3 regions of the Photorhabdus kleinii genome follow, and region 2 is predicted to be linked to each of the others. Evidence: riboswitches for the same ligand, from Rfam matches in the RefSeq annotation. Region 2 holds a riboswitch; each other region holds the start of a gene.
What was found. A riboswitch is a leader RNA that binds a small molecule or an ion and turns the genes downstream of it on or off. The one in region 2 is predicted to bind thiamine pyrophosphate.
Positions count from the first base shown of each region.

Region 1: it holds a riboswitch for thiamine pyrophosphate, as region 2 does, so the genes downstream of both, thiB (thiamine ABC transporter substrate binding subunit) here and thiC (phosphomethylpyrimidine synthase ThiC) in region 2, are expected to answer to the same signal.
Region 3: it holds a riboswitch for thiamine pyrophosphate, as region 2 does, so the genes downstream of both, thiD (bifunctional hydroxymethylpyrimidine kinase/phosphomethylpyrimidine kinase) here and thiC (phosphomethylpyrimidine synthase ThiC) in region 2, are expected to answer to the same signal.

Region 1 is NZ_JAJAFY010000027.1:59,298-66,990, reverse strand. Features, by position in the region: gene ptsP (phosphoenolpyruvate--protein phosphotransferase) at 1-2,037, opposite strand, end outside; gene rppH (RNA pyrophosphohydrolase) at 2,047-2,577, opposite strand; TPP riboswitch at 2,691-2,795, shown strand; gene thiB (thiamine ABC transporter substrate binding subunit) at 2,868-3,881, shown strand; gene thiP (thiamine/thiamine pyrophosphate ABC transporter permease ThiP) at 3,857-5,467, shown strand; gene thiQ (thiamine ABC transporter ATP-binding protein ThiQ) at 5,454-6,161, shown strand; gene LG003_RS13825 (hypothetical protein) at 6,205-6,675, shown strand; gene LG003_RS13820 (DNA polymerase II) at 7,353-7,693, shown strand, end outside.
Region 2 is NZ_JAJAFY010000053.1:7,536-15,228, reverse strand. Features, by position in the region: gene LG003_RS19205 (carbohydrate binding domain-containing protein) at 1-329, opposite strand, end outside; gene thiH (2-iminoacetate synthase ThiH) at 968-2,092, opposite strand; gene LG003_RS19195 (thiazole synthase) at 2,107-2,874, opposite strand; gene thiS (sulfur carrier protein ThiS) at 2,876-3,076, opposite strand; gene LG003_RS19185 (HesA/MoeB/ThiF family protein) at 3,073-3,822, opposite strand; gene thiE (thiamine phosphate synthase) at 3,833-4,483, opposite strand; gene thiC (phosphomethylpyrimidine synthase ThiC) at 4,467-6,404, opposite strand; TPP riboswitch at 6,508-6,633, opposite strand; gene LG003_RS19170 (HAD family hydrolase) at 6,689-7,351, opposite strand; gene nudC (NAD(+) diphosphatase) at 7,501-7,693, shown strand, end outside.
Region 3 is NZ_JAJAFY010000001.1:35,152-42,844, reverse strand. Features, by position in the region: gene LG003_RS00190 (YegP family protein) at 1-122, shown strand, start outside; gene trhP (prephenate-dependent tRNA uridine(34) hydroxylase TrhP) at 321-1,697, shown strand; gene fbaB (class I fructose-bisphosphate aldolase) at 3,715-4,764, shown strand; gene thiD (bifunctional hydroxymethylpyrimidine kinase/phosphomethylpyrimidine kinase) at 5,023-5,823, opposite strand; TPP riboswitch at 5,988-6,080, opposite strand; gene cspE (transcription antiterminator/RNA stability regulator CspE) at 6,195-6,404, opposite strand; gene pagP (lipid IV(A) palmitoyltransferase PagP) at 7,005-7,628, shown strand.

The sequences.
Region 1 (7,693 bases), on a different contig from region 2:
CAGCGCTCCCATAGGGAAACTTGCCATTTCACCACAAATGCTGATCGTAAGACCTGCCCGCTGGCTATTTTCAAATACCAGTTTTAATGCCCGAATCACCGCCGGATGTAAGCAATCATAAAGAGAAGCGACGTGAGTGTTATTCCGATCCACTGCCAATAGATATTGTGTTAGGTCATTGGTGCCAATAGACACAAAATCGACTCTGTTTTTGAGTTGTGGCAACAGAAAAATCATCGAAGGAACCTCAATCATGACACCGAGCTGAGGCATAGATATTTGGCGCGCCAGCATTTGCTCGACTTCCTCTTTCGCTCTGTCTACCAATCGCTTAGCTTCATCAATTTCTTCTACACTCGTCACCATTGGCAGCAGGATTTTCAGGTTACCCATATCAGCGTTAGCTCTGAGCATTGCCCGCAGTTGGATAAGAAAAATCTCCGGTTGATCCAGCGTCACTCGTATACCACGCCATCCCAAACAAGGGTTCTCTTCGCTGATCGGCATATAGGGCAGTTGTTTATCCGCACCAATATCAAGTGTACGCAATACCACTGGCTTATCGGGAAATAATTGTAACATCTCCTGATAACGCGCTTTTTGTTCATCTTCTGATGGGAAACCACAGTGCAGCATAAAGGGTATTTCGGTGCGATAGAGTCCAACACCATCAATACTATTACTGATCTGCAACTCATATTTCAGGCTCAAACCCGCATTAAGCTGAACCAAAATGCGCTCGCCACTTTTTAACCGTGCTTCCTGCTCAACATCTCCCTCAGCCAATCTGCTAAGTGCTTTTTCTTCTTCGATAATCTGTTTATATTCCTGCGAAATCAGTGGCTCAGGTTCAATGAAAACTTCCCCACGGAAACCATCAAGAATTAGCATACGATTGTTCAGGAGTTCCGGCTGGACATCCGCCCCCATAATGGCCGGAATACCCATTGCTCGAACCAATATGGCAGAGTGTGAATGAGTAGCGCCATCACGAACAATAACCCCTGCTAACCTTTCCTGCGGCATTTCTGCCAATAGGTTAGCACTCAGTTCATCTGCAACCAGAATGAACCATTCAGGCCATTGATGGCTGGCAGTAAGTGAATCATCCAGATGAAATAATAATCGCTGTCCAAGTGCCCGTAAATCTGATGCTCTTTCCCGCATATAAGCATCCTGCAAGCAGGAAAATTGTTCTGCGTATTTCTCAATAACTTGTTTAACAGCCCATTGCGCAACAGAGCCCTGTTCAACACAGGAGAACAGATCTTGTTTCAACTGGGGATCATTCAAAAGGTAGGAATAAAGATCAAAAATCGCGGCGCTCTCTTTTTGAGAACCCGCGGTAAAACGTTTACTGAGCCGACGACATTCTGCTGTTGCATCTTCCAGTGCCTGAATTAAACGAGAACGTTCTGCTGCATGATCAAGGGTTGAGGCTTCAAAAATTTGGTCAAGTGAGGGTTGGGAGCAATCTTGCCATCCCTGAGCCATCACGATGCCATTGGAAATTGCCAATGCTTTAATTCTGGTCTGCCGATATCGACCAAACAAGCCTTTAGTCTGAGCTTGAGCAAGGATCACCGCGAGTTGTGTCGCAAGCGTCACCATAAAGGACTCTTCGGTTTCATTAAACAAGCGTTGTTCCTGCTGCTGAACGACCAAAACACCTTGCAACTGACGGTGGTAAACCACGGGAACGCCCAAAAAGGCGCGAAAGCTATCCTCTTTAACTTGAGGCAAATATTTGAAACTTGGATGGCTGCGGACATCCGCCAGATTAATCAGTTCAGACAATTGACCAACTTGCCCGACAACTCCTTCACCAAAAGCCAAACTGATAGTCCTTCCTCGGGGTTTCCTCAACCCTCGGGTTGCCATCAGGTAATAACACCGCCGTTGATGATCAGCAAGATAGATAGAACAGACATCCGTGCTCATTGCCAGACAGGTCTCGTTCACCAATAGCTCAAGCGCTTCGGCCAGATTGGTTGCCATAGCAACTTTTTCAACAATTTCCCGTAAACGCATGAGCATGGAACTCACCTAACTTCTTTTGCGGCGGTAAAAATACGAAGAACGTGGCAGAGATACGCTTTCCTGCATTGGCATTACAACCGAAGCAAACTCTTTCATCACGCGCCGATAAACATCACGCTTAAAAGAGACTACCTGCCGAACAGGATACCAATAGCTGACCCAACGCCAACCATCGAACTCCGGGGTATTACTGTGTTGCACATTAATATCTTCTTCATTACAGAGCAGTTGTAATAAAAACCATCGCTGCTTTTGACCAATACAGACAGGTCGTGTATCCCAACGCACCAAACGCTTGGGTAATTTGTAACGTAACCAATTACGAGTAGAGGCCAGAATGCGTACATCTTTCCGACCTAGCCCCACTTCTTCATACAGTTCCCGGTACATAGCCTGTTCTGGTGATTCCCCCGGATTAATTCCCCCTTGAGGAAATTGCCAGGAATGCTGCCCATAACGCCGGGCCCACAAAACCTGGCCTTGCCGATTACAAATTACAATTCCTACATTCGGGCGGTAGCCATCATCATCGATCACCAGACTACCTCGATAAACTAAATTTGAAAGATGACTAATTGTTTCACACTACCCTCAAGTGGTAAACCTCTATCATTGGACTTTGCAGTCGCTAGCTAAATCTCTACAATAGCGCCATCTCAACGGGGTGCTGGCTGTTTAAAACAGCCTTGCTGAGAGTAAACCCGCCGAACCTGATCCGGCTAATACCGGCGTAGGGATTTGAGCTGCTAACTATTTCACAGACGTTATCTTGCCGTTTAGCGCTTCCTCAAATCCTTTGCCAATCCTCTTAATTTAAGGAGAGCAAAGTGTTTAAGACGTTATTTTCCAAATTAATCGTACTGACAGCCCTATCAGCTCCTGCGTTGCTATTAAGTCAAGTTGTACAGGCCAAGCCAGTATTAACGGTCTATACCTATGATTCTTTTGCCACTGAATGGGGACCCGGGCCCGCAATTAAAAAAGCGTTTGAAGCTGAATGTCACTGTGAGCTGAAACTGGTTGCTCTGGAAGACGGTGTTTCCTTGCTCAATCGCCTAAGAATGGAGGGCAAGCGTACTGCTGCCGATATTATTCTTGGGTTGGATAACAACTTGATTCAAGCAGCCCAACAAACGGGGCTGTTTACTGAAAGTCAAGTAGATACCAGCAAACTGACACTGCCGGTGTCATGGAATAACAAGGTATTCATTCCTTATGACTATGGCTATTTTGCCTTCATTTACAACAAAAAGACTTTACCAAACCCGCCAAAAAGCATGGATGAGCTAATTAACAGCCACAATAACTGGAAAGTGATTTATCAAGATCCTCGCACCAGCACACCGGGGCAAGGTTTGCTGTTATGGATGCAGAAAATTTACGGTGATGATGCCCCACAAGCCTGGCAAAAACTGGCAAAGAAAACGCTGACCGTTACCAAGGGCTGGAGCGAAGCTTATGGTCTGTTCCTCAAAGGAGAAGGCGATCTGGTGCTGAGTTACACCACTTCACCGGGTTACCACCTGTTATCTGAGAAGAATGACAATTACGCTGCGGCTACATTCAGTGAAGGTCATTACCTTCAAATCGAAGTGGCCGCACAACTGGCCTCCAGCAAGCAACCGGAACTTGCTCAGAAATTTATGCAGTTTATGCTGACTCCAACTTTCCAACAGGAAATTCCAACCACTAACTGGATGTATCCGGTCATTGATATCCCACTCCCGGAAGTATATTTGCAGCTTTCCATACCCGCAAAATCTCTACAATATCGCGCGGAAGAAGTCGCAAAATACCGTAACCAATGGATTCGTACATGGCAAAGCGCTGTCAGCCGCTGATAGCCGGATGGCTGTTACCGGGGGCGATTGCCGCCGGTTTTTTACTGTTGGTCGCCTTACTGGCATTCGGAACGCTCTGGTTTAATTCACCTGCAAGTGACTGGTATTTATTGATAGAAGATCGCTATTTGTGGCACGTGGTACGCTTCACATTCTGGCAAGCCTTTTTATCAGCGCTATTTTCTGTTATTCCGGCTATTTTTCTTTCCAGAGCACTCTATCGCCGTCATTTTCCAGGCCGAACCCTCTTTCTGCGCCTGTGCGCTATGACGCTGGTTTTGCCCGTGCTAGTCGCTCTATTCGGCATTCTGACGGTTTATGGCAGAGCCGGCTGGCTGGCTCAGTTCTGCAAATGGATCGGCATCGATTACCACTTCACCCCTTACGGTTTACCAGGCATTTTGCTGGCACATATTTTCTTTAATATGCCACTGGCAATACGGCTTTTACTGCAATCGCTGGAAAACATTGCGGTGGAACAACGGCAATTAGCGGCGCAGCTAGGTATGAATGAATGGCAACATTTCCGTTTTGTTGAATGGCCTTATCTACGCCGCCAGATCCTGCCCACTGGCGCACTGATTTTTATGCTCTGTTTCGCCAGTTTTGCTACTGTGCTGGCGTTAGGTGGCGGACCTGCTGCAACAACTGTCGAACTGGCAATCTATCAAGCGTTAAGCTATGACTACGATCTTAACCGTGCCGCGTTACTGGCGTTAATTCAGATTACCTGCTGCCTTGGCCTTGTGCTCCTCAGTCAGAAACTTAACAGTGCTCTATCTGTCGGCTACAGCAACCAACAGCAATGGCGTAATCCACAGGATACTTTGTTGAGAAAAATCTGCGACAGTCTGTTAATTATCGCAGCATTATTACTACTCGTGCCACCATTACTGGCGGTTGTCGTGGATGGCCTTAACAGCGGGTTGCTTAACGTATTACGCCAGCCTGCATTGTGGCAAGCATTTATCACCTCAGCGGTGATTGCTTTAGGCGCGGGGTTATTATGTGTTTTATTCACTATGATGCTGCTGTGGAGCAGCCGTGAGCTGTACCTGCGTTATTCTCCTCACTGGGGACAAGCAATGGAGATGAGTGGTTTGTTGATCCTCTCTACGCCAGGCATTGTATTGGCAACAGGATTCTTTCTGTTGCTCAACGATACCGTCGGCCTGCCCCGTTCACCCTACGGTCTGGTGATTTTAACCAACGCACTGATGGCAATTCCCTATGCACTGAAAGTTCTGGATAATCCAATGAAAGATCTGGCGGCTCGCTATAATCCACTGTGTCGCTCCCTGAATATTCAAGGTATTAACCGACTACGCTGGATTGAACTAAAAGCACTAAAAGTTCCGCTGGTACAAGCGCTGGCCTTTGCTTGTGTCCTTTCCGTTGGAGATTTTGGCATTGTCGCGCTGTTTGGTAATGAAGATTTCCGTACCCTGCCCTTCTACCTCTATCAGCAAATTGGGGCTTATCGTAGTCAGGATGGCGCGATCACTGCCTTATTGCTGTTATTGTTATGCTTTATGCTGTTTAGTTTACTTGAACGCTTACCGAGACCACGTAATGCTCAAACTTGAAAATCTGACTTACCGCAATGAACATCTGGCGATGCGCTTTGACTTGCAAATTCAGGCCGGAGAACGTATCGCAATCCTAGGCCCTAGTGGGGCGGGTAAAAGTACACTCCTGAACTTAATCGCCGGCTTCCAAACAGCAGAAAAAGGCTCCCTATGGCTGAACGGGGAAAATCATACCAGTACGTCACCTGCTCAACGCCCGGTTTCTATGTTGTTTCAAGAAAATAATCTCTTCTCTCATTTGACAATTGAGCAGAATATCGGACTAGGTTTACATCCCGGATTACGCCTTAATAGCATGCAGAAACAGACATTACAGCAAATAGTCTCTCAAGTTTCGTTGGAAAATTGTCTAACCCGTCTGCCAGCTCAACTTTCTGGTGGACAACGACAGCGAGCAGCATTAGCTCGTTGCCTAGTACGCCAGCAACCAATTTTATTACTTGACGAGCCTTTTTCAGCCCTAGATCCGGCACTGCGTAATGAAATGCTGGTATTACTGGAACAAGTTTGCCATGAACGCCAGCTTACATTATTGATGGTTTCCCATAATCTGGATGATGCCGCTCGTATAGCTGATCGCGCTCTATTAATTGTTGATGGCAATATTCATTATGACGGTTCAACAAATGCACTGGTTGCCGGTACTGTTTCTGAAGCTGCTATTTTGGGGAGGAAGGTCGCTTCTATTTAGGCGTTATTAATGTCATCGCTATCAAAATAAACGGGAACAGGATATGTGGAAATTAAATACTATTGCAATGAGGCAATGGAACGAGCAGGCTTTTAATATTAATAAAACTCGCCATAAAGGTTCAAATGAAACCTCTACTGGTATAGTTGCAATGCAGATAAGACATGTAGCCGATATGATGGGGTTTGATTCAAACACATTAACCACTAGGGATCAGTTAGAAATTGCAACTTGCCTACAACTTGATGAATTTAATATTAAAATGGTCGCTCGACATTTAAAGGATTTAATTCTCTATGATTATCCTAATGCAGATACTAGCAACTTAACAAAAGAACAGTATATTATGGTGGGTTCTAGATATAATCGAGGAATAACAAGAAAAAAAGACGATTTTATTAAAGCAATTTACAAATCAAAAGGGCAAAGGACATTAGCTGAAGATGAATGGGTCTCATACGGAGAAGCTGTATATAATCGACTAGATCATATAGATAATTTATTGAATAGATAAAAATGAAAATAAAATTTACAGATATTATAACATTCGTAGTATTGTCATTCTTATCTTTCCTTATTATTAACGGATTTGCCTTTAATATTAAGGAACCTTATTTCGATTTTGGTTATGTTGATTGTGAACTTTGGCAATATAAAGAAGGCGGCATTGATATAATAACTCCTTTATTTATTTTAACTCCGCTTATCCCTTTTTATATTGCATGTTTCTACAAATCATTCGTTTTATTTAAAAAAAACAAAGTCAGATCTGTGATTTACTTCGTTTTTTCCGCTGTCTTTGTTCTTTATTGGTTCTATACTTACTACGCTAGATTTATGCTTTATTGCTAGACGGGATAAGCGTAATGATGTCTAACCTAGCGGTTTTATAAGTTTAACCCGCCTTTTAACTTTATTATAACCCCCATAAATAACTTAAACTTACAAGAACAAAAATAATATCTATACCCAATGGATTTCAAGATGCAGCGCGACGGCAAGGGAGCGAATCCCGGGAGCATAGATAACGATGTGACCGGGGTGAGTGAGTGCAGCCAACAAAGAGGCAACTTGAAAGATAACGGGTATACATCACATCACGATATAGCGAGTTCAAACAACTGTACAAATAACCATTATCTAATGCTATATTTGTGGTCATTTTCAACAAATATAAGCGCCTGCCTCTATATGCAACAGAATCATGCTGAACAAGGTTTTATACTGACACGCCATTGGCGGGATACTCCCTCGGGTATTGAGGTGGAATACTGGCTGGTGACAGATCAGGGGCCACGTCATATAAAAATTCTTCACCAACAAGCTGTTGCTTTTATCTTGCAAGTTAATATGCCGCAGGTGGAAAAAGTTCTGGCGCAAGAGCGCAACTACCATCTCCGCCCACTTTCATTGAAGGATTTCAATCGCCAGCCTGTTGCCGCACTTTATTGCCAGCAATATCGCCAATTACAACGAATTGAGAAAGTGCTACAGCAACAGGAAATTCAGGTTTATGAAGCAGATATCCGTCC
Region 2 (7,693 bases):
ACAGCAAAAGAGTTGGGGCCATCGGTGCGACTCTGTAAACCAAAATAAGCTGATGAGGCCCATTCTGCTGATACGCGCGCTGTAGCTGTTAATTTATATTTAGTGTTAGGTTCTAATCCTTCGATAATTTGATCAATGACGCCAGAACCAGTAACGCTTTGGACTCTGATAAAGTGAACGCCATTTTCAGATAAGATTTCTACTGATTCAGGGGCCGGGATTCTCCAGCCGTTATATCCTTCTTCGAATGAGCCGTTAATCAGTTCTTTATGAGAGTTTTTCTTGATATCAGAATAATCTTCGTTATTCAGGATCTCTTGTACGTTCATATATTAGTCCTTTTTAAATAGATAGAAATGAATTTAATTTATTTCAGCGCTTTTTTTTCGGGAGGGCACTTTATCAATAATAGGATAATACTCAATTGTATTTTTTGTTGGTGGTGAGTTGTAATTTGAGTAAATTGGTATAAAAATAAAACAAATGAGGGTAATTTTCAATATATTCAGTATACATGGATTATTATTCTCATTATTTATTGGTATAAATTGGAATTTTATTTTTAAAACAGGAAATCAAGTTATTTATGAAAAATAAACTGTTTAGTTAATGATTATTAGGATATGGGATTTTTTGTTTTATGTAGAGAATTTGTATGTCGATAAGTGATATATTTGTATATTAAAAGTTAAATTTTAACTATGAATAAAATGATTATGCGGAAATAAAATATTTGTGATGAAAATAGATTTTATAATGTTGGTTATATCTATATAGATGAATTTTTATTTTAAATTCAAAATAGATATTTAAAATGACAATTGTTTTCTTATTAATCGTATTTGTCTTTATTACTGTCTGGTATTGGAACCAGACAGTTTGTTATATTAAATCCTATTTTTTGTCGTTATTGTCTGTTAAAAGCTTTTACTTAAAATCAAATTATTTAACAAGAAAGAAAATTAAATTATCGACCTAAATAGCTATCCCAATCTTTCCAGACAGGTTGTAACCCGGCTTTAATTAATACGTCTGCGACCTGATAAACAGAACGGTTATCATGTGGCATAAATTGTTCCAATTCTTCGTGGCTACTATCTGCGTAACCACCGGGTTGGGTTTTCGAACCGGCACTGACATTGTTGATTGCCAATGGTATGACGTGATCGCGGAAGAATGGAGATTCACGAGTAGAAATAGAAAGCTCAACATCTGGCGCAAATAGACGAAAAGCACAAATCAGTTGTACCAGTTCTGCTTCACTCATCAGCGATGCGGGCTCAATGCCTCCAGCACAAGGTCGCAAACGTGGGAATGAAATAGAGTAACGGCTTTGCCAATATGTACGTTGCAGAAAGAATAAATGCTCCGCCACCATATAGCAGTCTGTTCGCCAATGACTAGAAAGGCCAATTAGCGCTCCTAAACCGATTTTATCGATTTTAGCATGACCAAGGCGATCGGGTGTTTCTAATCGCCAGTGAAAATCCCGTTTCTTACCCCGTAGATGATGTAGCAGGTAAGTTGGTTCATGGTAGGTCTCCTGATAAACCATCACACCATCTAACCCCAGGGTTTTCAGTTCAGAATACTCTTCCTGTGTCATAGGCTGAACTTCCATCATTATTGAGCTGAAATATTCGCGGATAAGTGGCAGATAGCGGCGGAAATAATCCATACCGACCTTGCCCTGATGTTCTCCGGTGACTAATAACAGATTGTCGAAGCCCAGCGCTTTAATCGCCTGACATTCGGCAATAATTTCATCTTTATTGAGTGTTTTGCGTTTGATGCGGTTACTCATTGAGAACCCGCAATAGGTGCAATCATTGGCACACAAATTGGAGAGATAAAGCGGTACATAAAAACCAACGGTGTTACCGAAGCGTTGACGAGTCAGTTTTTGTGCCCGTTGTGCCAGTGGTTCGATATAGGATTTCGCTGCCGGAGAGAGCAAGGCCATGAAATCGTCCAGATTTAATTTGTTACTGCTTAATGCCCGTTCAACATCCTGCGCGGTTTTGCTATTAATGCGAAGGGTAATGTCATCCCAGTCCAACTGCTGCCAGCGGTAACTAAAACTACCGCTCATAAGATGATGAATCATCAAAATGCCCCTAGAAAATCGGTCAGTGGACTGGATGCGACAGCATGTTGTTTCGGACTTGCCAGGCCAGCTTGATAGGATAATTCACCCGCTTCAATCGCTATTTTGAAGGCTTGAGCCATTTTTACTGGATTACGTGCAACGGCAATGGCAGTGTTGACTAATACCGCATCCGCACCCAGTTCAATTGCTTCCAATGCATGGCTTGGCGCACCGATGCCGGCATCAATGACCACCGGCACTTGTGCTTGCTCGATAATAATTTGCAGGAAATCTCGGGTGAGCAGCCCTTGATTAGAGCCGATCGGTGCGCCTAAAGGCATGACTGCCGCGCAACCCACTTCTTCCAGACGCTTACACAAAACGGGATCAGCACTGCAATATGGCAGAACGACAAACCCATCTTTGACCAACATTTCAGCGCCTTTGAGTGTTTCAATCGGGTCAGGTAACAAGTATTTCACATCAGGATGAATCTCTAGTTTGATCCAGTTGGTCGCCAGTGCTTCACGGGCCAAACGGGCGGCAAACAGGGCCTCTTCTGCGGTTTTAGCTCCAGAAGTATTTGGCAGCAATTTGACGCCAAGTTTTTGCAATGGTGCCAAAATAGCGTCATTACCGCTTTGCAAATCAATGCGTTTCATTGCCATCGTGACAAGCTGGCTGCCGGAAGCCGCTATAGCCTGAGTCATTAAATTGGCATTGGCGAATTTGCCTGTACCGGTAAATAGGCGGGAATTAAAAGTCGTATCAGCAATTTTTAGCATATCAACCTCCAGCAATAGCCTGAAACAGAAGGATATTGTCTCCATCATTAATTTGATGCGTATTCCACTCTGAACGCGGAATAATGATTTGATTAATAGCCAGTGCCATTCCCGGTTGTGTTCGTTCAAGTTGTTCTAGCAATTGTTGTATAGCCAGAGGAGCCATAAGCTCCATCGGCTGGTCGTTTACCGTAATTTTCATGCCATATCTCCGCAAATCGGGCATTGCTGCGACTGGCTAAGTTGTAGAGTGCTCCAGCTTTGTTGTTTACCATCAAACAGTCGGAGTTTGCCGCTTAACGGAGAGGGAAGCCCGGTTAACATTTTGATGGCTTCCAATGCCTGTAATGTGCCGATGATACCGACTACCGGACCTAAGACACCCGCAGTCCGGCAATTTCGTAGTGGTTCTTCCTGTTCAGGGTAGAGACAGCTATAACAGCCATGAAGATAAGGGGGTTCAAATACCATAAGTTGACCGCTAAAACCGACAGCACTGCCGCTAATTAATGGTTTTCGCATTGCCACACAAGCGGCATTGATCGCGTGGCGGGTTGTTATGTTGTCGCTGCAATCGAGAACCAGATCGACCTGCTTCACGATTGTTGCCAGAGATTCCCGGTTTTGACGTTGATTAAGGACCATTGTTTTTATCAGCGGATTCAATGCATTGAGTTGATTGGCTGCAAGTTCAGCTTTTGCGGCAGGGATCTCTTCGGTGCGGTAAAGTATTTGCCGTTGTAAATTGGAGATGTGCAATTGGTCATCATCAGCGAGATAAATTGTTCCCACACCTGCCCCGGCTAAATAGAGAGATGCAGGAGCGCCTAGTCCTCCCAGTCCGACAATCAATACTCGGCTGGATTTCAGTTTTTCCTGCCCTTCCGGGCCAATATCTTCGAGTAACAGTTGTCGGCTGTAACGCATAAATTCTTGATCATTCAGCATAAGAACCTCTCTATCCCTTTAACGCAACGCCTTCAATCAGATGAAGCAGTTGTGCGGTGGCCTGTCGCCAATCCTTTGCTTTGGTAATTGCACTAACCAGCGCCACACTGCCGACTTCCGTTGCAATGACATCCGGTACGCGTTCAAGAGAAATTCCGCCGATGGCGACAGTGGGATAGTCTGGTGTGTTTTCTACTTGCCGTTTTAGTGCTGCCAGTCCTTGTGGGGAAGATGGCATCGTTTTGGTCGTGGTTGGGAAAATATGGCCGAGAGCGATATAAGACGGACGAAGAGATTTAGCTCGTGCCAGCTCTTGTTCATCGTGGGTAGAGATTCCTAACCGTAATCCCGCTTTTTGGATGGCGTTCAGATCAGCGATAACTAAATCTTCCTGCCCCAGATGAACACCATAAGCGCCATGCTTTATTGCCAGTCGCCAGTAGTCGTTGATAAACAGACGAGCGTTATATTGGCGGCTGAGCATAATGGCTTGTTGAATGTCTTCCTCCACTTGATCTTCTGGTCGATCTTTAATTCTCAACTGAATTGTGGTGACGCCTGCTTTTAACAAGCGGGAAATCCACTCTAGCGAATCCACGACGGGATACAGGCCCAATTTATATTCCGTTGGGGCAAATGGCGCGTTAGGCAGATTGTTCATGAGAGACATCCTCTACGCTGTGATACAACTCGCCACCGTGGGCGCGGAATGTTTCAGACATTTGTTCCATACCGGCGGCGTAATCGCGTACTTCCTGAGAAATCTTCATAGAACAGAATTTAGGCCCGCACATAGAACAGAAATGCGCAATTTTGCCGGAGGCTTGTGGCAGAGTTTCATCGTGATAGGCGCGAGCAGTATCGGGATCGAGCGCGAGATTAAATTGATCTTCCCAACGAAATTCAAAACGTGCTTTGGACATGGCGTTATCGCGGATTTGTGCGCCCGGATGACCTTTGGCGAGATCGGCGGCATGAGCAGCAATTTTGTAGGTAATTAGCCCTTGCTTAACATCATCTTTGTTTGGCAAGCCGAGATGCTCCTTCGGCGTCACATAACAGAGCATGGCGCAGCCAAACCAGCCAATCATGGCAGCGCCGATACCGGAAGTGAAATGGTCATAACCGGGTGCAATATCTGTTGTTAGTGGGCCAAGGGTATAGAAAGGGGCTTCGTGACAATGTTCCAATTCTTCCGTCATATTGCGGTGGATCATCTGCATAGGAATATGTCCGGGACCTTCTATCATCATCTGAACATCATATTCCCAGGCAATTTTGGTCAGTTTGCCTAATGTGTGTAGTTCTGCAAACTGCGCTTCATCGTTAGCATCTTGAATAGAACCGGGGCGTAAACCGTCTCCCAGTGATAGGGAAACATCATAAGCGGCGCAGATTTCACAAATTTCACGGAAATGTTGGTAAAGGAAGTTTTCTTGATGATGAGACAGACACCATTTCGCCATAATTGAACCACCGCGGGACACAATTCCGGTGAGGCGTTTGGCTGTCATCGGTACATAGCGCAGTAATACACCGGCATGAATGGTGAAGTAATCTACCCCTTGTTCCGCTTGTTCCAGCAAGGTATCACGGAATATTTCCCAAGTGAGATTTTCCGCTACGCCATTGACTTTCTCCAGCGCCTGATAAATAGGGACTGTACCGATAGGAACCGGGCTGTTACGTAAGATCCATTCGCGGGTTTCGTGGATATAACGGCCAGTGGAGAGATCCATTACCGTATCTGCACCCCAACGAGTGGACCAGATTAACTTTTCTACTTCTTCCTCAATAGAAGAGGTGACTGAAGAGTTACCGATATTAGCGTTAACCTTCACCAGAAAATTACGACCAATAATCATCGGTTCTGATTCAGGGTGATTAATATTGGCAGGAATAATTGCCCGACCAGCCGCGACTTCCTGGCGGACAAATTCTGGTGTGATATTTTCCGGCAACTGAGCGCCAAAACTTTGTCCAGTATGTTGTTGGCGTAATACATCACCGCGGATACGTTCACGTCCCATATTTTCCCGTAGTGCGATAAATTCCATTTCTGGTGTGATGATGCCTTTACGGGCGTAATGCAGTTGAGTAACGCATTTGCCTTTACGGGCTTTTAATGGATGGGGGCGATGGTTGAAGCGTAAATGATCGAGACCGGCATCCGTTAGGCGCTGCTGCGTAAAATCAGAGCTGAGGGTAGTAACAGGTTCAGTATCTTGGCGTTCGGCGATCCACGGTTGACGTAGTTTGGTTAACCCAACATGTACATCCAGTTTGGAATCAGGATCGCCATAAGCGCCGGAAGTATCATAAACCTGGATAGCTTCGTTTTCCTCATACTGAGGTTCTTCTTTGGTGCCGCCAATTAAAGTTGATGATAACTGGATTTCACGCATTGGGACTTGGATATCATCACGGGAACCTTGAAGATAAATTCGTCGTGAATTTGGGAATGTCACCCCTTGAATAGAATTAATAAATTCTTGAGCAGCATCGCGTTGTGCTTTACGTGGGCGCGCAGGCGGGAGTTTGGGTGAAATATCAGTTGCAGGGATAATAGTGTTGTGAGACATAGCAAATTCCTAACTGTGTTATTGGGAAAGTTGCTTGTCTGGAGCTCGCAGGAGTAATAGTTGATGGCTGGACAGACCCGTGAAAAATTGGGTGGGCTGACAGCGGTTGATTACTCTTGTTCCCTTCGCAGGTATTAACCCGATCAGGTTCCGCGGATCCCGAATTAACGGTCTCAGCCTGTGTATGCTGCGATAAAACAGCTTACGCTAGGCACTCCGACAAGAAAGTAAGCAGTAGTATAGAAGGGATTGTGAAAACTACAACCCTTACTGATTGAAAGTATTTACAGTGACCAGGTTAATTGTTGCCAGCCATGTTGTTGTGCTTCGGCTTTTAAATGGGCATCGGCATTGACCGTAATGACTTCGTCGGCAAATTGACACATTGGCAGATCATTAATTGAATCACTGTAAAAACGAATAATCTCAGGATAACTATTTTGCTGTTCCAGCCACTGTTTTATCCGTTTTACTTTACCTTCACGAAAAGTCGCAATACCGTCTATTTGGCCGGTATAACAGCCATTTTCCACCACCATATCAATGCCCAGCGCAGTGTGAATACCTAATTCGATAGCAATCTTTTTTACAATAAAAGAGACAGTAGCTGAGATAATAATGATTGGAATTTGTTGTTGTTGATACTCTGTAATTAAGGTTTTGGCTTGTGGATAAAATCGGGGTCTGATTTTTTCTTTAACGAACTCAGCTAACCAAATATCAACCTGTTCTTGCGGAATTTGGTGCAATGTTTGCAGGCTGAATGCCAGGTAATCATTCATATCCAGTGAACCCGCGCTGTAATCAGCCATCATTTTTTTATCTGCCTCGATAAAACTTGGATCAGTAATGATGCCTTTTTCCCATAAAAATTCTGTCCATATAGCGCTGGAATCACCGGAAATTAAGGTGTCATCCAGATCAAACACTACAAGCAGTTGTGGCATGATGTTGTGTTCCTCAAGTCAAAGCACATTGATAACTGAGAATAATGCTTGTAATGCTGTGTAGTGACCAATAGCAATAAAAGCATGTTTTTCTGACTAGAAAGCGTATGATTTATACAGATATTAATCGTAATTATGATGTCATGATGATGCAACAACAAATTACAGGAACAGAACGTGGCTGGTGGATTATCAGCTATGAAAATCGTATTTGGCTCCCGGAAGGGGAATTACCTTTTGGAATTGCTGTCCAATGGTCATTGCAAGGAAAAATAGCCTTGCCTATTGGTGAGTGGCAGGGCGAAAAAGTTTGGCTTATCCGTCAGAAAATGGCTTCAAATA
Region 3 (7,693 bases), on a different contig from region 2:
ACTACCAAGTTATCGGCATCAGCGAGTCTTACGATAACGAAGTGGCAGTCAAAAAAGGCATTCAATCTGCAATTAAACATGGCTCTAGCGTCAATGTTCGAGATCTGACAAAGTCAGAATAATATTTTTTCATGATAAACCGCACCTTATCAGTTGAAAACTATCGTCAATTGATAAGGCGCTCTTCATCGATCAACAGAACAGAACGTTTCGTGCTAATAAATTTGTATCCCCAACAAATTAAGCGTTAGAATCCCCGGCCTTATCCTTACTTTTTATAGTGAAAACTCATCTCAACTCAAACCGAGAATTTTTTAACCATGTTTACTCCAGAATTACTTTCCCCTGCCGGTTCACTGAAAAATATGCGCTATGCTTTTGCCTATGGCGCAGATGCCGTATATGCTGGTCAACCACGTTACAGCCTGCGTGTTCGCAATAATGAATTTAATCACGAAAATCTGGCACTCGGCATTAAAGAAGCTCATGAACTTGGTAAGCGTTTTTACGTTGTGGTCAATATTGCTCCTCACAATGCCAAATTGAAAACTTTTATCCGTGATCTAAAGCCTGTCATTGATATGGGACCTGATGCCCTCATTATGTCTGATCCCGGACTGATTATGATGGTTCGTGAAGCTTTTCCTGAAATGGAAATTCATCTTTCCGTTCAAGCTAACGCGGTTAACTGGGCGACAGTAAAATTCTGGCAACAAATGGGACTAACACGGGTCATTCTTTCCCGTGAACTTTCACTGGATGAAATTAACGAGATTCGCCAGCAGGTTCCCGATATGGAACTGGAAGTTTTCGTACATGGCGCGTTGTGTATGGCTTATTCCGGTCGTTGCCTATTATCCGGCTATATTAATAAACGAGATCCCAATCAGGGAACCTGCACTAATGCCTGCCGTTGGGAATATCATGTCCAAGAAGGCAAAGAAGATGATATCGGTAATATTGTGCATATGCATGAACCGATACCGACAAAAAGTATCGAGCCAACATTGGGAAAAGGCACTCCAACAGATAAAGTATTTACGTTCGAAGAAGCAAAACGCCCTGGTGAATATATGTCAGCTTTCGAAGATGAACATGGTACTTACATCATGAATTCCAAAGACTTACGTGCAGTTGAACATGTTGAGCGATTAACTAAAATGGGCGTTCACTCTCTGAAAATCGAAGGACGAACAAAATCCTTCTATTACTGCGCTCGCACAGCACAAGTTTACCGCCGAGCCATTGATGATGCCGTTGCAGGGAAACCTTTTGATCCAACGCTGCTAACAACGTTAGAAGGACTTGCTCATCGCGGCTATACCGAAGGATTTTTGCGCCGTCATACCCATGATGCCTATCAGACTTATGAATACGGTTACTCGATATCCGATACCCAACAATTTGTTGGTGAATTTACAGGTGAGCGAGTCAACGGATTGGCTGAAGTTGCTGTCAAGAATAAATTCATGATCGGAGACCGTCTCGAATTAATGACACCATCAGGCAATATCCAGTTTACACTGGAAGCAATGCAGGATAAAAAAGGCCAACCAATGGAAGTTGCGCCTGGGGATGGGTATATTGCCTATTTACCAATTCCTAAACAAATTGATATTAATTACGCCTTATTAATACGTAATCTAAATGGTATTAATTCTCAATATCCTCAAACGAACCGAGACTCAGACAAATAATCATCAATATCCCCTCTTCACGATGATATATTTCTTTTTTTAGAAACAGATCACATCAATACTATTTTATTTACCGTAGTATTGTTGGTGAAAAATAAAAAATTAAAAAAGTTTTACAGTAAGACTAGGAACCACCTCCTTGGCCGGCTCAATCTCCCTTGAGCTGGCCTTTTCTTTTTCGCTCCGGGAAATAAAATCAACAAGTTACAGAATTCATTCACACGATTAATTAAATAGATAAATTTAACTATTAAATCAATGAATGTTTATATTCATGTGTTTCTGATACCCTGAATATTAATAAGAAAATATTTCTACTTATTGAAATATCACACTATCTAAAGAAATGTAATTAAAATTTTCCACTGTTTAATAATTCAGGAAACCCATCATATTTAGACCAAATATTATACAATTTGATAGAATTAATCAGGTAAAGATTATGAAAACAGATAATTACAATTTACTTATTGTTAAAACTATTAGTTCAACATTTATCTGACTATATCGACTTAATAACCCAAAAAAACGGCTTTTGTTTCATATACCCACAATATAAATAAGGGTAAAATAGCCAAATCACCCCAAAGCTGATAAACGACAGCGCAGTACCTGTTACCCCCTCATAGAAATGAAGTTTAATCCCGCAATAGGAGCTGCTTAGTAAACCAAAAGACAATAGAAACGCATTTTTACACCGGATCAGCGTGAAAAATATCATCTAACAATAACATCAAGAAAAATCAGCTTAGCAAATAACAGTAATAAACAGTCAACTTTCATCTATCAAACTCAGCTTACATCAACAGGTCCAATGACTTTATAAAAAATCGTTTGCAAACAAGTTACTAAAGAGAAAACGTAATAATAAATTACTTTTGGTAAATGGAAGAAAACCAAAATATCACCATTCGCAATAGAAACATGAGAAATTTTTCGTCCGTGAAAAAATCAAACTATATTGATGTATTTCTCAATCAGCTAATTGATTGATGAATACAATCAAAACTAAAAATTTAGTATAATTATTATTTTGTATTATTATCACTTTTACGAAAGAATAAATAACTATATTGACTGTTGCTTACAGGATTATATAAATTTAAAAATATTGACGTCAAAAATGGCTATTTACCATATAATGGCGCAACATAGTTATAAATAAATTGACAAAATAAAAAATTATTCACATAAATAATTAAAATCAATAAAATTTATATCTAATAGCGTTCAAAAAATATGAATACTCAGCCTTATATACCCCATGGATTTCAAGATGCATCGCGACGGCAAGGGAGTGAATCCCCGGGAGCATAGATAACTATGTGACCGGGGTGAGTGAGTGCAACCAACAAAGAGGCAACTTGAAAGATAACGGGTATAAAACTTATTTAAACGATATAAAAACATATTAAATCTTTACAAAAAACTCATATAATAAAATAATCAGTTTAACGATAGAAAGAGAAAGCTATAAATAACACTCTTATTTATCGGTTAATTAAGTTATAGAAATAATATTATAATTCAATATTAATCAATAGGTTATTTATTACAAATAATAACCGTTACTTATATGAATTTAAAGTAATTCAGACAATCTGATCATAATTGAAAGAAAAATATCCATATATATACCCTATGGATTTCAAGATGCATCGCGACGGCAAGGGAGTGAATCCCCGGGAGCATAGATAACTATGTGACTGGGGTGAGCGAGTGCAGCCAACAAAGAGGCAACTTGAAAGATAACGGGTATATACCCTATGGATTTCAAGATGCATCACGACGGCAAGGGAGTGAATCCCCGGGAGCATAGCTAACTATTTCACACCCATATCAATCATCTAAAGAATGGTTATGTCACTCTTACACTAAATAGCCACTTTCCTGGTAATAAAATTCTCTTTAAAATCCTACCTGAAGCGATCCACTACCACTTCCCTCCCAATATAACTTGTTATCCTAAAAAGGATAAATGACAATCGATAGCATCTTTTCATAACTGGAGTAAGACATGACTGATATCGCTAAGTTGTTAGGCAAAGATGCGGACAGTTTATTGCAACATCGTTGCAATACCATTCCGAGTGAAAATCTTTATCTGCCAGGCGCCGACTTTGTTGATCGCGTAATGATCGACAATAACCGACCCAATACGGTTCTGCGCTCCATGCAAACATTGTTAAATCATGGTCGCCTTGCAGGTACGGGTTATTTGTCTATTTTGCCGGTGGATCAAGGTGTAGAACATTCTGCTGCCGCTTCTTTTGCAGCAAACCCGCTCTATTTCGATCCAAAAAATATCGTTGAACTGGCTATTGAAGCCGGCTGTAACTGTGTTGCCTCTACTTATGGCGTGTTATCCGCTGTTTCTCGTCGTTATGCTCATAAGATCCCATTTCTGGTTAAACTGAACCACAATGAAACACTGAGCTATCCCGCTCAATATGATCAAACTTTATATGCTAGTGTTGAACAAGCATTCGAGATGGGTGCTGTTGCCGTTGGAGCAACAATTTACTTTGGCTCTATCGAATCACGGCGTCAAATTGAGGAAATTTCAGCCGCCTTTAAACGGGCGCATGAATTGGGCATGGTAACGGTATTGTGGGCCTACCTACGTAATTCTGCCTTCAAAAAAGAGGGGGTAGATTATCACTCCAGTGCAGACCTCACAGGCCAGGCTAACCATTTAGCAGCCACTATCGGTGCCGATATCGTTAAACAAAAAATGGCCGAAAATAACAGCGGCTATACGGCGATTGGCTTTGGTCATACCGATAAACGTGTTTACACTAATTTGACTACCGATCATCCTATCGATCTGGTCCGTTATCAGATAGCTAACTGCTACATGGGTCGCGCCGGTATGATTAACTCAGGTGGTGCATCCGGTAATAATGATTTAAGTGACTCCGTTCGTACTGCCGTCATTAATAAACGCGCAGGCGGCATGGGGTTAATCCTCGGCCGTAAAGCTTTCAAAAAATCCATGAAAGAGGGTATTGAGCTGATTAATGCGGTTCAAGATGTCTATCTGGATAAGCAAGTGACTATCGCGTAAATAAAGCTTGTCGCCGGTGATAATGAATATACCCGTTATCTTTCAAGTTGCCTCTTTGTTGGCTGCACTCGCTCACCCCGGTCACATAGTTATCTATGCTCCCGGGAATTCGCTCCCTTGCCGTCGCGATGCATCTTGAAATCCATAGGGTATAGATAGTAAGTCGCTACCAACGTTGAGTTATCCTGTTCTCACAGCATAATCACCTAATTCATTATCACTTTCTCACCAAATCCTGAAAACACCAATCAGCTACTCTCACCACCACTGATGAAAATGGTGCACAGGCCCGATTCCTTTTCCTACATCTAACGAGTCCGCCTGTTCTAACGCCGCCTGGAGGTATGCTTTGGCAACAGGCAGTGTTGTCTGCCAATTCGAATAACGCGGACGCAAAGCAGCCAGTGCAGCGGAGAGCGTACATCCTGTTCCATGAGTATGACGAGTATTGATTCTGGGTGCAGTAAAACGCCATTCTCCCTCAACAGTAAATAGCCAATCAGGGCTTTCATGTTCTGTAAGGTGCCCGCCTTTCAGTAAAACGGCTTCGCATCCTAGCGATAATAGTTCACGCCCTTGTTTTTGCATGTCCATTTCGGTTTTTGCTACAGAGCATTTCAATATCGCTGCGGCTTCCGGCAAATTTGGGGTAATCAACGAAACCTTCGGTAACAATCGTTCAACAACCTCGGAAACCGCTTCCGGCGCCAACAACGGATCGCCACTTTTCGCAATCATTACCGTATCCAATACAACATAAGGAACGGCATAACGGCTTATTGTGTCGGCAACGACGGCAACATTGGCCGCATTGGATAACATGCCTATCTTAGCGCTATCAATTCTGATATCTGACAACACAGATTCAAGCTGTGCCGCAACAAAAGTAGGATCGATATCATAAACAGATTGCACACCACAGGTGTTTTGCGCAACAAGCGCGGTCATTACTGTTGTGCCATAAGCACCAAGTGCGGAGAAAGTTTTTAAGTCGGCTTGAATGCCAGCACCGCCACTAGGATCAGTACCGGCAATTGTCAGTGAATTGATTCTCATCATAGGTACCCCTTCCAACCAGCAAAAGGAAAGCAAGTATATCCGTTATCTTTCAAGTTGCCTCTTTGTTGGCGGCACTCGCTCACCCCGGTCACATAGTTACCTATGCTCCCGGGGATTCACTCCCTTGCCGCGCGATGCATCTTGAAATCCATAGGGTATATCAGGAAAAGACACCTCGACTTCCCTACGCTGGCATTATCCAGATCAGGTATTACGGGTTCATCTCAGCTCTGTGAAGAGCACCCCGAGTCAAAACAAAAACACCCTATCAGATAACTAACAGGGTGATATCGGTATATCATTGTTGCCAATAAAAAATCAAACAGACAACAAATTTACTTCGTCAATCCAAAATGATTGACAAAAAGAAGTTATGCTGTAGTAACGTTTGCCGCAGAAGGACCTTTCTGACCGTCCTGAATTTCAAACTCAACTTTTTGACCTTCGGCCAGAGTCTTGAAACCCTCGCTCTGAATAGCGCTAAAATGTACAAACACATCTTTGCTACCATCAGCCGGAGTAATAAAACCAAAACCTTTAGATTCGTTGAACCACTTTACAGTACCAGTGATTTTTGCCATTTTAAGAATTTCCTTCGGATCACTTAATTCTAATTCGCCGTTCGGCGCAACATAAAAACTAGAGCAAGTTGCTGCTATTAACAGAGCTGTATAACAGAACCATACCTCGTTTACCCGAACGATTTATCACATATTCTTAATATGATGGCAAGCCATTTTTTATCAGCTATGGAGCTAACGCACATATTTAAAATTCTTAACAACAATTATTGTTTAACATAGCTGCAAAAATTTGAAAAACCAAGGTTATCCTAATTAGCTTACAGTTTATCCACTCAACAAAACCCCAGATAACATAAATAATCCTAATTTATTTTGCCTGTCTTATTATTAGATTTTTTATATCTATAGTACGGTCATAGAGACCAATCTCTACTGTTTGAGTGAAAGAAAAAATCAACACATTCCCAATATTAGTTAACTAAAATATTAGTATTAAATATACCCAGTTAATACCTATTACATCTTAATATTAATTTTTTGTTTAACTTTTATTGAAAATAGCAAGAGTAGAATTCCTGAATTTAGACGTTTGTCATATTTTACGTGATACAAAGGATCTTCCCAATTTATGTTGTCGGGAAATTGGAGCAATAAATAATGAAATTTGATTTAACCGCAGCCTGTACCCTATCAGCCACTCTTTTAGTCTCATCAGGGACAGTGTTTGCAACAACGGCAGATACTGCTAACAAATCATTAGCAACCACTGAATCTCACACTCCGATCAGTTATGGCAACAATTCGAGCAGTTTATGGGAAAAATTCAACAATAATGTCGCTCTCACCTGGGATGCACCCAACAATGAACTTTATCTGCCGGTAATTACTTGGCATAACAGACATACCTACGATAAAGAGAAAACCGATAAATATAATGAGCGGCCCTGGGGTTTCGGCTATGGTAAATATCGTTACGACGAAGACAACGATTGGCATTCCCTTTATGCAATGGCTTTTATGGATTCTCATAACCGTTTGGAACCCATCGTTGGCTATGGATTTCAGAAGATGTGGATACCCGGTGATTTAGATGGTTTCCGAATGGGAATTGGTTTCACTCTGAGCGTTACAGCTCGTCATGATTATTATTATGTCCCTATTCCACTCCCATTACCGTTATTCTCCATAGAATATGATCGGTTATCGTTTCAAGGAACGTATATTCCCGGCACATATAACAACGGTAATGTACTCTTCGCCTGGTTACGTTGGCAGTGGTAACCGGATAAAAAATACCAGGCTGCGTGACATCAGCCTGGTATTTTTATAGTGATAATCCAAGTATA